DNA from 2 places in the Paraburkholderia aspalathi genome. Region 2 is predicted to be linked to the other one. Evidence: riboswitches for the same ligand, from Rfam matches in the RefSeq annotation. Region 2 holds a riboswitch; the other holds the start of a gene.
The links. A riboswitch is a leader RNA that binds a small molecule or an ion and turns the genes downstream of it on or off. The one in region 2 is predicted to bind glycine.

Region 1: linked by a shared signal. The riboswitch ahead of KHO30_RS10965 (D-amino acid dehydrogenase) and the one ahead of gcvT (glycine cleavage system aminomethyltransferase GcvT) in region 2 are both predicted to bind glycine.

Annotation. Positions count from the first base shown of each region.
Region 1 is NZ_CAJNBA010000001.1:2,478,270-2,482,478, reverse strand. Features, by position in the region: gene KHO30_RS10975 (GNAT family N-acetyltransferase) at 1-413, shown strand, start outside; gene KHO30_RS10970 (LysE family translocator) at 445-1,077, opposite strand; glycine riboswitch at 1,215-1,308, shown strand; gene KHO30_RS10965 (D-amino acid dehydrogenase) at 1,484-2,692, shown strand; gene KHO30_RS10960 (hypothetical protein) at 2,762-3,592, opposite strand; gene KHO30_RS10955 (DUF6531 domain-containing protein) at 3,570-4,209, opposite strand, start outside.
Region 2 is NZ_CAJNBA010000006.1:95,711-99,919, forward strand. Features, by position in the region: gene KHO30_RS29660 (UvrD-helicase domain-containing protein) at 1-193, opposite strand, end outside; gene KHO30_RS29665 (oxidoreductase) at 610-1,659, shown strand; gene KHO30_RS29670 (hypothetical protein) at 1,861-2,214, shown strand; glycine riboswitch at 2,356-2,456, shown strand; glycine riboswitch at 2,491-2,650, shown strand; gene gcvT (glycine cleavage system aminomethyltransferase GcvT) at 2,731-3,849, shown strand; gene gcvH (glycine cleavage system protein GcvH) at 3,913-4,209, shown strand, end outside.

The DNA.
Region 1 (4,209 bases), on a different contig from region 2:
TGCCGTATAGCGTCGAGGAGAGTGAAGCGTTCTGGAGCGGCAAGGTGCTGCCGTCTCTGCGCGCGAGCGCACTGGTGCTTTTTGTTGCTCGCCATGGCGAGGCGATCGCCGGCACCGTGCAACTCGATTACGACACGATGCCGAACCAGCGTCATCGCGCCGAGGTGCGCAAGCTCCTGGTCCATCCGTCGTTCCGACGCCAGGGTATCGCCAAAGCGTTGATGGCGGAACTGGAACACCGTGCGCACCAGTTGCAGCGCAGCCTGCTGACGCTCGATACGCGCACCGGCGACAAGGCCGAGCCGCTCTATGCCGCGCTGGGTTATCAGACGGCCGGCGTGATCCCGCAGTTTTGCCGCGACACACTGGAGGAGCGGCTTGATTCGACCACCATCATGTACAAGATGCTGTGAGCGTGACGCAGGCGTGTCTGCGTCGCGTGACTTAACGGCGCGAATCGAGCGCGATCCGTACAGCCAGACCGGCCAGCACGGTGCCCATCAGCCAGCGTTGCACCAGCAGCCATACCGGCCGCCCAGCGAGAAACCCGGCGATTGAACCTGCCATGATCGCAATCAACGCGTTGATCGTGACGGAGACGACGATTTGCACGCAACCCAGAGCGATCGACTGCGTGAGCACGCTGCCGTGCTCCGGTGAAATAAATTGCGGCAGCAGCGACAGATACATCACCGCGATCTTCGGATTCGCGAGGTTCGTGACGAGCCCCATGGTGAAGAGTTTGCGGCGGCTGTCGTGCGGCAGGTCGCGCACCTGGAACGGCGAGCGGCCGCCCGGCTTGACTGCCTGCCACGCCAGATACAGCAGGTAGAGCGCGCCGCCGAAACGCAGCGCGTCGTACGCGTAGGGCACCGTCAACAGCAGTGCGGTGATACCGAACGCCGCGCAAAACATGTAGAACACAAAGCCGAGCGCGACGCCGCCGAGCGACACAAGCCCTGCGCGCCGCCCCTGACAGAGCGATCTGGAGATCAGATAGATCATGTTCGGGCCGGGCGTGAGCACCATGCCGAGCGAGACCAGAGCAAAGGCGAGCAACGTTGTGGCAGCGGGCACGGCGTTCTCCTGTGGGAATTGAAGTCGGGTAGTGCCGCTAAATATAGCCGATGCCACTGGTACTGTGCCGATGGCGAATTGCATCGAAAGAAACACTTGCGGTGAAATTTATTGCCCGGTATCGTCTAGCCGTTCTGCAATGCAGCGCGGGAGAGATCGTCAGAGGATTGTGACGACGCCGACGGAGCAACCGCCCCGGAAACTCTCAGGCAAAAGGACCGCGCAGCTGGAACATCTGGAGAGCGGCGCCATGCGCGCCCACCGAAGGGGATTCCCTGCATACCGCATGCATCGCGATGCGTATGCTCACAGGAAGAAACTCTCAGGTACATGGACAGATGGGGCATCGACGCCGGTTTCGACACGAAATCGACACCGGTGATGCTCAACTACTCTGGACCATGTCATGTCACGAATCGCCATTATCGGCGCCGGCATTACCGGCGTTACGACTGCGCACGCCCTTGCGCAGCGCGGCCACCACGTCACCGTGTTCGAGCGTCATCGCTACGCAGCGATGGAGACCTCGTTCGCCAACGGCGGCCAGTTGTCCGCCAGCAATGCCGAAGTCTGGAACAGCGCGGCCACGGTGCTCAAGGGCTTGCGCTGGATGCTCACGCGCGACGCCCCGCTGCTGCTCAATCCGATGCCCACGTGGCACAAGTATTCGTGGATGGGCGAGTTTCTAAGGCAGATTCCTCATTACCGGACGAACACCGTCGAAACGGTGCGGCTCGCAATTGCGGCGCGCGAGCATCTGTTTTCGATAGCCGAGCGCGAAGGGATCGACTTCGATCTGGAGCGGCGCGGCATCTTGCACATCTACAAGACGCGCAAGGAATTCGATGCGGCCAGCAAGGTGAATGAATTGCTGCGCGAAGGCGGGCTGGAGCGGAATCCGGTGACGTCGAGCGAGTTGCACGCAATCGAGCCCATGCTGCATGGTGATTTTTTTGGTGGATTTTTTACGCCTTCCGATTCCACTGGCGATATTCACAAGTTCACACGCGGGTTGGCTGAAGCTTGCGTGCGGCATGGTGTCGAGTTTCACTACGACGCGGAAATTACGGCGATCGAGCAGCCGGCTGAGGGTCGGTTTTCGTTGATGGTCAATCTGGAAGGTGAGTCGCAACGGTTTGCTTTCGAGCGGATCGTGGTGTGCGCCGGTGTGAAGAGCCGCGACTTCGCGGCGATGCTTGGCGATCACGTGAACGTCTATCCGGTTAAGGGTTATTCGATCACCGTATGTCTCGACGATGAAGTGAGTCAGCAGAACGCGCCGTGGGTCAGTTTGCTCGACGACAGCGCGAAGATCGTGACGAGCCGGCTTGGCGTGGATCGGTTTAGGGTTGCGGGGACGGCGGAGATCAACGGGTTCAATCGGGATATCCGGTCGGATCGGATTGCGCCTCTGGTCGACTGGACTCGACGGTATTTTCCTGAGGTGTCGACCTCGAAGGTGATTCCGTGGGCGGGGTTGAGGCCGATGTTGCCGAGCATGTTGCCGAAGGTCGGGCGTGGGAAACGGCGAGGTGTTTTTTATAACACCGGGCACGGGCATTTGGGGTGGACGTTGTCGGCGGCTACGGCGCAGGTTTTGGCGGGGGTGATTTAGTAGGCGTTTTTGCGACAGGCCCGGTGCCCGCAAGGACACCGGCAGCACTCTCCACTGTTTCCAGTGCCTTCAAGGCAGTTTTCGACCTGGGCGCGGGACTGCTTGCGGCTTCCATGAAATCAGGATTCCCGCTTCCCCGCATAGCTGATTGATTGAATCCAGGGCGGCTTCTGGCACCAACCAGAGCCAAAGGTCATTCCCTATGGGCTGCAGGGATCCACGATTGTCTTCCGCGACAATCCATTCTTTAAGCTGAATGCCACCAACCACGATGTTAAGGTGACGATCACTTATAACATTGATCGGATACACCATCCTTAGCATGCTTTCTTGATAGCGAGCCGCTCCATAAGATCCGCCTGGCACTTCCTTGCCGAAGGCCGACGGATTCTCAAATGGCTTCAGTTTCGCGAGATTGCTCCCGGCTGCATAGTAAAACGCGGAGGTCATCTTCGGCGCTTCATATGCTATTCCATAAGAGACATTCAGACTCGTGGCTATTCGCTTGATGTAGTCGATAAACTTGTCGGCACTATCCGCAAGTTGAACATCGAGCTGTGCATCAATACCAAAAAAACCGCCAAAGGAAGGCGTGTTGTAGCCGAACGAAGCGCGCCAAGGTATCTGGCCACCTGCGTTGTTGTATATCCGGAAATCGGTTGCGACTCCAGATTCAATCAGGCTCTTGAGCTCGTCGAAAGGAACCTCAACAAGTTCGACGTCCCTCTCGCCAGCGACTTCAATGTAACGTGTATATCCCGCAGTCGTTATGTCGACCGACATTGCTGAAAAGAACTCATGGCCGGCCTTGTATGCTTCAAGCGGACTTATTCGATCTGTCCCATATAGCGCCATTCCTGTGCACATGATCCGCCCACTAAATTCCGGAAATAAGGTCATCCAAAACGCTCTTGATGTCGGACGCGTTGTACGGATGATCGAGAACGATAATTTCGCCGCGATTTGATGCCGGCAGATTGCCCATGGCGGCCCTATTTCGAGCAGTCAACGTTGGAAGCTTGGCCCCCATATCAGTCCTCGACGCGAGCTCTATTGCATGCGTCTGGCCGTTGACATCGACCGCCATGATATCGGGGCGTCTGAGCGACACATCCCCACTGTTCGCGTAATTGTACGAGCGATTCAAATAGATATCAGTGAATTTTCCGCTCATTGCAAGTTTGTTTGCTATGACCTCGGAAAATTGATCGTGACCTGGCGTTCCGTCTTTCTGTCCGGTGCCGTGTATTTTCGCTCCGTTGACTTCTCGAACCGGACAGCTTGCTAACCCGAACGGATCAATCAACATGTCCGGGACCGTCACATAAGCATGGGTACGCAGGCCACCAGCGAGTCCAAGCGGGTCAACTGTCAGGTACTGCCCTGTTTGAGGATCGTAGAATCGGTGCAGGTTGTAGAACAGATCGCTTTCCTCATCGTCCCATTGTCCGGGAAATCGGAGGTTTACTTCTGACGGCTCGTCGGTCCCAACGTGATTGTTGACTCGATCTAACTTG
Region 2 (4,209 bases):
TTTCCAACGCGGCCTTGTTCGTGAACGTGACGGCGGCGATGTGGCGCGGCTCGAAGCCTTTGGCCTCGATCAGGTGGGCGATCTTCTGCGTGATCACGCGCGTCTTGCCGCTGCCTGCGCCGGCGAGCACGAGACACGGACCGTCAAGATAACGGACCGCTTCATTTTGAGCGGGGTTCAGGCCTGCGGACATCGTCAGTGGATGGGTAATGCGGTTGAGGGCGCTTGGGTGCGGAATCGCGAGACCGAAGGCCCGGGGGCATGCTGCGCGGGGCTAGCGGCTGGGACGCTCGACTCGGTGTGAGGGGCATTCCGGCTCGCTGCGCTCCGCGCGAGAGGAGCGATGTTAACACGGATGCCCGAAGCCGATGCCGTGACAGACGCGCTGTCGGACGGCAAGGAAAGGGGGCCGCAATGGCAGCTCGCCAGACGACAAAAACGGAGGCTCAACCGGGCTGCCCGGAACACGGCCACAGCTGCCATCCGGACGCCGCCGACAAACGCCTGCGACGATGCTGACAGCCCGCCTTCGGGACATGCCACAATTACGCTGTTGCGCGCCGCCGCCGCGGTGGCAAAGCGGCGCGCCGTTTTTGCAGGAAGACACGCATGTCCGCATCGCTGAAGATTGGATTGATGGGTTACGGTTTTGCTGGCGCGACCTTTCATGCGCCGGTGATCGAGCACTGCGGGCGGGCCAGCATCGCAGCCATCGCGACGAGCCAGCCCGAGCACGCGCTGGCCGATTACCCGCACGCAAAGGTGGTGGCCGATCTCGACGCCCTGCTGGCGCTCGAAGAAATCGACTGCGTCGTCATCGCGACGCCCAACGACACGCACTTCGACCTGGCGCGCCGCGCGCTGGAAGCAGGCAAACACGTGGTGGTCGACAAACCGGTCACGCTCACCGCCGCCGACGCCCACACGCTTGCCAACATTGCACTGGCTCGCAGCAAGCGGTTCGTCCCCTTTCATAACCGCCGCTGGGACGGTGATTTTCTGACCGTGCGGGATCTGCTTGCCAGCAGAGAATTGGGGCGCATCACGCAATACGAATCGCATTTCGACCGTTTCCGGCCGGAAGTTCGGCAGCGTTGGCGCGAGGAAGCTTCGCGCGGCGGCGGCCTGCTATTCGATCTTGGACCGCACCTGATCGACCAGGCGCTGGCGTTGTTCGGCGCACCGCAGACCGTGTCCGCGACGGTTCGGACGCATCGCGATCAAGCCAGTGCACCGGACTACGTCCATATTCAGCTGGGATACGGTGAATTCGAGGTGGTGTTGCATGCCAGCGCGTTGACTGCGTACGTCGCACCGAGGTTTACGATTCACGGCACGCAAGGGAGCTACGTCAAATACGGGCTCGATACGCAGGAAGATCAGTTGAAAGCCGGCTTGCGGCCGGGCGATGACGGGTTCGGCGCCGGCAATGCGCCCGGTGTGTTGCGTGTGCTTGAAGAGGGTCAGGAAGTCGAGCGGGAGGTGCCCACACGCAACGGCGACTACGTCGGCTTTTATATTGCCTTGGCGGATGCCATTCAGAACGGCGCGAAATTTCCCGTCAGCGCTCAGGACGCAGTCGACGTCATGACGATCATCGAGCTTGCAGCCCGGAGCTCAGAAGAAGGCGTCCGGCTGCCGTTTGAACGCATTCGCTGACGTTTTCCTGCGCTACGGGCCGCTTTCTGCGCCATTGGCGGCAACACGCGAACCATGCCGCCGCCAATGGCAAAAAGCCTGACAAACCCGAAAGGAACATAACGTTACAAATAACCCCGTCTCCGCGGTCAGCGTGAATCCTCGGCAATCCGTTGCTACCCCAGTAGCACCACAAAACGACAACGACTTCCCGGAGTGTCCATGCCCCGTATCGTCCGCGCACTAGCAGCATGCGCATTGCTCAGTTCCCTCGCCGCCTGCGTGGTGGCCCCTCAGCAACCCGCGCCGGCGCCGCGTCCTAACCCGCAACAAATTGCGGATCAGCGCTTCAACCAGGTCAACGGCCGGATCGACAACCTGAGCCGCCGCATCGACGCTCGCGTCAACCAAGGCTACTACCCGCCCCCGCAAGGCGGCGCGTTGCACCATCGCCTCGATGTGATCCGTCAGGAAGCTCACGACATGGCGGCGCAACACGGCGGCGGCCTGTCCGGCGACGAACAACGCGTGCTGAACCAGGAACTGGACAACGCGGCACACGCCATCGGCGAATAATCGCGCCGGTTCAGGCACCAAAGCAAAGAAGCGCGGGCATCACGTCCCGCGCTTTTTTTGACTTTCGCGAAGCCGCAGCGCCAACCCCCATGCCCCTTGCGGGCCTTTATTTGACAAGCCCCCGGCCCTCGCGTACATTCGCCGCACGCGTCGGGAGAGCGTGCTGGCCGCAGAAAATCGCAGGCCGCGCCGCCGAAGGGGCACACCCGCAAACTCTCAGGCAAAAGGACCGACTGCGTCGAAGAACCCGCGCCCAGGCAACATCAAGGCACCGGTTTTTCGCACTCTGGAGAGCGGCAGTAGCCGTCTGCATCGTTTAATCGAGCAGATTCTGGCAAGCTGCCCACCGAAGGGGCGCGCGTTTCACCGTAGCGATCACGGCTTCACCATCGCACGGCAGCGCAATCTCTCAGGTATCGAGGACAGAGGGGTCATGCAACGCAATCGCTCGCAGGCATCAGCCGCGAGGCGTAGCGCCGCATGGCCTTTTTTGTTTCGCGAGACGCCTGAGGCCCCATGACCGAACTCAAACACACCCCGCTCAACGCCACCCATCGTGCGCTCAACGCTCGCATGGTCGATTTCGGCGGCTGGGACATGCCCGTCAACTACGGCTCGCAGATCGACGAACACCGCGCCGTGCGCACCGACGCCGGCATGTTCGACGTCTCGCATATGTGCGTCGTCGATTTCACCGGCGAGCGCGTGCGCGCCTTCTTCGAACACGCGCTGGCCAATAACGTCGCCAAGCTGCAAACGCCGGGCCGCGCGCTCTACTCCTGTCTGCTGAACCCGAATGGCGGTGTGATCGACGATCTGATCGTCTATTACTTCAGCGAGACGCACTTCCGCCTGGTCGTCAACGCCGGCACCGCAGAGAAAGACGTCGCCTGGTTCACCAAGCTCAACACCGAAGGCAGCTACGGCCTGACCATCACGCCGCGCCGCGATCTGGCGATCGTCGCCGTGCAGGGCCCGAACGCCCGCGATAAGGTCTGGCAAGTCGCGCCGTCCAGCCGCACCTCCACCGAACTCCTTAAGCCGTTTAACGCCGCCATCGTCGACAACACGCCGTTTGGCGAATTGATGATTGCCCGCACCGGCTACACCGGCGAAGACGGCTTCGAAATCGTCCTGCCCGCTACGTCCGTCTGCGAATTCTGGGACGCATTAGTGCGTCAAGGCGTGCGCCCCGCGGGTCTCGGCGCGCGCGACACGCTGCGTCTCGAAGCCGGCATGAACCTGTACGGCCAGGATATGGACGACAACGTCTCGCCGCTGGACGCCGGCCTCGCCTGGACCGTCGACCTGACCTCGCCGCGCGACTTCGTCGGCAAGGCCAAGCTTGAGGCCGACGGCTCGCAGGCCTCGTTCGTCGGCCTGATCCTGCTGAAGGAAAACGGCAAGGCGGCAGGCGTGCTGCGTGCTCACCAGAAAGTCGTGACGCCGCAGGGCGAAGGCGAAATCACCAGCGGCACTTTTTCACCCACGATGCAGGAATCGATCGCCTTCGCGCGCGTGCCGAAAGGCGTGCAGCCGGGCGACACCGTTCACGTCCAGATTCGTGACAAAAACGTACCCGCAAGCGTGGTAAAACTGCCGTTCGTACGCAACGGCAAAGTGCTCGCAGTTTAAGCAGCCGGCGCGTGCGTCAATCTTTTTAAGTTCATACCGAATAACACCGCATAGGAGCATCCGATGAGCATCCCGGCCGATCTGAAATACACCGAATCGCACGAGTGGGTCCGCACCGAAGCAGACGGCACGCTGACGGTCGGCATCACCGACCACGCGCAGGAAGCGCTCGGCGACATCGTCTTCTTCGAAGTCCAGGAACTGGGCAAGACCGTCAACGCCGGCGACACCGTCGCCGTGATCGAGTCGGTGAAAGCCGCTTCCGATATCTACGCGCCGGTCTCGGGCGAAATCATCGAAGCGAACCCGGCCGTCGCCGACACGCCGGATGGCGTCAACAGCGCGCCGTACGAGAACTGG